Regions from separate parts of the Alteromonas sp. 4NS20-0143 genome, predicted to be linked through region 1. Evidence: predicted binding sites of a transcription regulator. Region 1 holds the regulator's gene; the other holds the start of a gene.
The links. Region 1 encodes MetJ, which represses methionine synthesis genes. Its sites were predicted from a motif close to TAGACGTCTAGACGTCTA; they were not measured.
Positions count from the first base shown of each region.

Region 1 (2,206 bases):
TGATAGTTTGTCACTGGAAGAATACCTGGCACTAAGTCTAAATCAACGCCGGCAGCAGCGGCCCGGTCTCTAAATCGCAGGAATACGCTAGTATCAAAGAAAAACTGTGAAATGGCCTCGGTAGCACCGGCTTCTGCTTTGCGCTTCAAATTCAGCAGGTCGAACTGCGCATTGCGAGCTTCGGGGTGTTTTTCAGGGTAGGCAGCAACTGATATATCAAAATCAGCAACCTCTTTCAGTAAGGCCACTAAATCCGATGCATACATTTCAGTGTTATCCATGCCCGGCGGTAAATCACCACGCAAAGCAACAATGCGGCGTATTCCTGAATCCCAGTAGTCTTGCGCAATTTGCCTTAATTCGTCTTTACTGGCGTCAACGCAAGTAAGATGAGGAACTGCGGCGACGCCTGTTTGCTGCTGAATGCGCTTGACCACATCGTGAGTTCTGTCTCGTTCGCCACTATTTGCTCCATATGTCACCGACATGTAGCTTGGCTTCAGTGGTGCTAAACGCTCAACTGATTTCCATAGAGTTTGCTCCATGGCTTCCGTTTTAGGGGGGAAAAACTCAAAGGAGACGTCAATATCACGCAGTTCCGATAGGGACTGGTTGAGCGCATCAATGCCTTGTGCATAAGAAACCATGTATTTTTTCTCTCTACTAGCGATATGGATAGACGTTTAGACGTCTAAATTAAAGAATATATGTCTAGACGTCAAGAGGTTTACACTGCTCAATTGACCTTTTCGTGAACTCGTTTAGAATTTCCCTTCATAACATAAATAAAATAAGACCGAGTTAGTACTATGGCAGAATGGAATGGTAAATATATACACCCCTACGCAGAGCACGGTAAGAAAAGCGAACAGGTAAAAAAAGTCACTGTTTCAATACCGATTAATGTGCTGAAAGCGTTAACTGACGAACGCACCCGTCGCCAAATTAATAACTTGCGACATGCAACTAACTCAGAATTGTTGTGTGAGGCATTTCTTCATGCCTTTACAGGTCAGCCTTTACCGAACGATGATGATTTGCGTAAAGACAACGGCAACAGAGTGCCTGCAGAAGCAAGAAGAATTATGGAAGAGATGGGCATTGATCCCAGCTTCGAAAATGAGCCTACCGAAGAATAGGGTAGAGCGAATGCACCTAAGTATGACAGTGTGACGCTGTCATACTTAGGTGCTCAATTTAATAAAGCCGCTTTAATAAAAGCGCTTTAATAAAATCAGGTTAATAAGGCCGACTTATCAAAACGTAGCGTCTGTGTTTTACACTCGCTCATACGCCTTTTTATTAAGCCTGTTTCTCAAGCGTAATGGCTAAGACTGAACGTCTTAAATGCCAGCTACCCCAGAGTCTATGGCAGCTTTTGATACTGCACTAGCAATGCGTTCGCACAAGCGGGGGTCCATGGGTTTAGGGATAATGTAGTCCTTTGAGAAACTAAGACTTTTGCTATTGCTCGCGGCAAGCACCTCAGCAGGTACTTCTTCTTTTGTTATGGCGCGCAGTGCCTCAACGGCAGCTACTTTCATTTCATCGTTTATAGCGCTTGCTCGTACGTCTAATGCGCCGCGGAAGATAAACGGGAAGCAAAGTACATTGTTTACCTGATTTGGGTAATCTGAGCGACCGGTTGCCATAATGAGATCATCTCGTACCGCATGAGCGAGGTCTGGCCTGATTTCAGGGTCTGGGTTAGAGCAAGCGAACACGATAGGGTTATCGGCCATAAGCGCCAATGTTTCCGGAGGAAGAAGGTCTGGGCCAGACACGCCCACAAATATATCAGCACCGTCCATGACGTCTTCTAGGGTTCGCTTGTCGGTGTTGTTAGCAAATAACGATTTATGTTCTGTTAAGTCTTCGCGACGAGTGTGTATCACTCCTTTTCTGTCGAGCATGTAAATACGCTCGCGCTGTGCACCGCATTTTATTAGCAACTCCATACAGGCCACGGCAGCGGCTCCCGCTCCTAGACAGACAATTTTGGCATTTTCGATATTTTTGCCCTGAATTTCTAGCGCGTTAAGCATTCCGGCTGCGGTGACAATTGCGGTGCCGTGTTGGTCATCGTGAAAGACGGGGATTTTACAGCGCTTAATAAGCTCTTGCTCTATTTCAAAGCACTCTGGCGCTTTGATATCTTCAAGATTGATACCGCCGAACGTATCAGCAATATTCGCTACCGTATTGA
Region 1 covers NZ_BAAJLR010000008.1:40,674-42,879, forward strand. Annotated here, with positions in the region: gene metF (methylenetetrahydrofolate reductase) at 1-647, opposite strand, end outside; gene metJ (met regulon transcriptional regulator MetJ) at 810-1,139, shown strand; gene AC27HD_RS15265 (malic enzyme-like NAD(P)-binding protein) at 1,344-2,206, opposite strand, start outside.

Region 2 (2,206 bases), on a different contig from region 1:
TATTAAGTGCAGCCTTAGAAGCGCGATATCCATACCAGCCACCAAATCCATTATCGGATATGCTGCCAACACGAGCGCTTAGGCAAACGACAGTGGCATGACTTTTATCCATTATGTTCACTAGATGCTTTAGCCACAAAGCAGGAATAATTGAATTCACGGCAAAATAGGAAGCCAGTGCGCTTTCGCTCATATCTTCTAAACGCTTCTCAGGGTTTACTCCTAAGTCGTCGTCTTTTAATACGCCTGTCGTCACAACCACATTATTCAGTTTGATGCCTTGGCTTTTCAGTTCCTCTACAAAAGCAGAAATGCTAGCTTCGTCATGCTCTGCTATGGTTTTTGCGGAGACGTTATCAGGCCAACTGCTGTCGACGTATCCGCTTCGACTTACCGCAATAACCTCATCGCCATTATCTGCAAATCGACTAACTAACGCATTACCGATGCCGCCTGAGGCACCAATTATTAGTGTTTTACTTGTCATTGGGCTCTCCTGGTATACAGCGCTCGCAGCTGCGCTTTTTGCCTGTTAATAAATAAGAAATTGTGTATCTGTGTTTAGCAAAAATGTTGTAAAAACCGTCGGCAATAATACGAATGCCAGGCCAACGCAAAGGCGCATAAAGCCAACCAACGCCTACTGCTTTCCACGCTTCATGGGTAACATCTAAGCCAGTTATCAAGGTTCCATCCTCTCGAAGTGCATGAATTCTTGCATTCAATGCATGCCAGTCTAATGTGGGGTAACGCTCACTAAAATCTGGCTCTTGTATGTCAACGAGTGTTAATCGATTGTGCTTGTCTCGCTTTCTCAAGTGCTTCATTTCAGTCATGCACAGCGGACAATAGCCATCATAAAAAATAATCACTACAAAACCTCAAGTTAATTGGAAACGTACTAAAGCGCACGCAGTATGTATTTTTGTATTTGTTATTCGTTTATACGCTAAAAAAACATGCTTGGATGACTTGAGTTAGACGCAGGTGGAACCCACACTACAGTCATTGAAATTGAGAGGTTTAATCATGGCAAATTTACAGGTCGCCACATTGGCAGGCGGATGCTTTTGGTGCATAGAGTCAGCGTATAATACCGTTGAGGGTGTTGAAAAAGCGATATCGGGGTACGCCGGCGGCGAAGAACCGTCACCTTCTTACCAATCGGTATGTGGTGGCAGTACCGGACATGCTGAAGTGGTGCAAGTTACCTTTGATGCAGACACCATTGGCTATCGTGAAATACTGGAAATCTTTTTTGCGCTGCACGACCCAACTCAGCTTAACCGCCAAGGTAATGATGTGGGTACGCAGTATAGAAGCGCGATTTTCTATCATAACGAAGCGCAAAAAGAAGAGGCGGAAAAAATAATTGCTGAGATTACCGCTGAAGAAATTTGGCCAAACCCCGTCGTTACCGAGGTGGTTGAAGTAAACAATTATCACCCGGCCGAAGACTACCATCAGGATTATTTCAAAAATAATCCGCAAAATCAGTATTGCTCGATGGTACTGGCGCCCAAACTGGCGAAGTTTAAAAAGACATTCGCATCACGACTTCGCAAAGATGTTTAAACTAGTACCTAACAGTTTGAGCGTCTAATAACGTAAACGCCTAATAGACAAAAAGGGGCAATCAGTGCCCCTTTTTAGTTACTACACAAAATCTATAAGATTGGCGAAGTTAAATACCCTTCGCTTTTGCTGCATCCACTGTTATTACCCGCTATTCATCAACCTTAGACAATCAATTGATTCAATCTACCGCTTTTAATCGGACGTCGGCTATTGAAACCAAGCATCGTTCAGTGGCACCGAAAACAGCAGCGGCGCTAAGTCTTTGTACTTTTCTTCATCAGCTTTGCACGAGGCATTTTTTAAGTAATTCTTTTCCCATGGGTCGTTTATGATCCACAGTGTATTTTCTATGGTCACTAGCCCTTCCATCGACGCATTATCCATCACGTAATCCTCGCAGGCTTCAGTACCTTTCACCATAAAAGTAACGGGTACTCGTAGTGTAGGTTGCTCACCTGCCACATCTATTATCCATAACTCGTCATCGTTTCTCGCCGCAGCAATCAGAAAAGCGCGATCATTAACCTTGTGTAGCGTCAATCCGTTAATAGGGTGATTGCCCGACGGAAACTTGGGTAATAAAAGTGCGGGTTCTTTAACTACGGCAAAGTCTGTCGTTGAAAAAAAG
Region 2 covers NZ_BAAJLR010000010.1:32,866-35,071, forward strand. Annotated here, with positions in the region: gene AC27HD_RS16720 (SDR family NAD(P)-dependent oxidoreductase) at 1-487, opposite strand, end outside; gene AC27HD_RS16725 (thiol-disulfide oxidoreductase DCC family protein) at 477-872, opposite strand; gene msrA (peptide-methionine (S)-S-oxide reductase MsrA) at 1,030-1,575, shown strand; gene AC27HD_RS16735 (hypothetical protein) at 1,786-2,206, opposite strand, start outside.
Region 2: msrA (peptide-methionine (S)-S-oxide reductase MsrA) is a predicted target of MetJ. The motif match lies at 936-953, and genes of this name have one in related genera.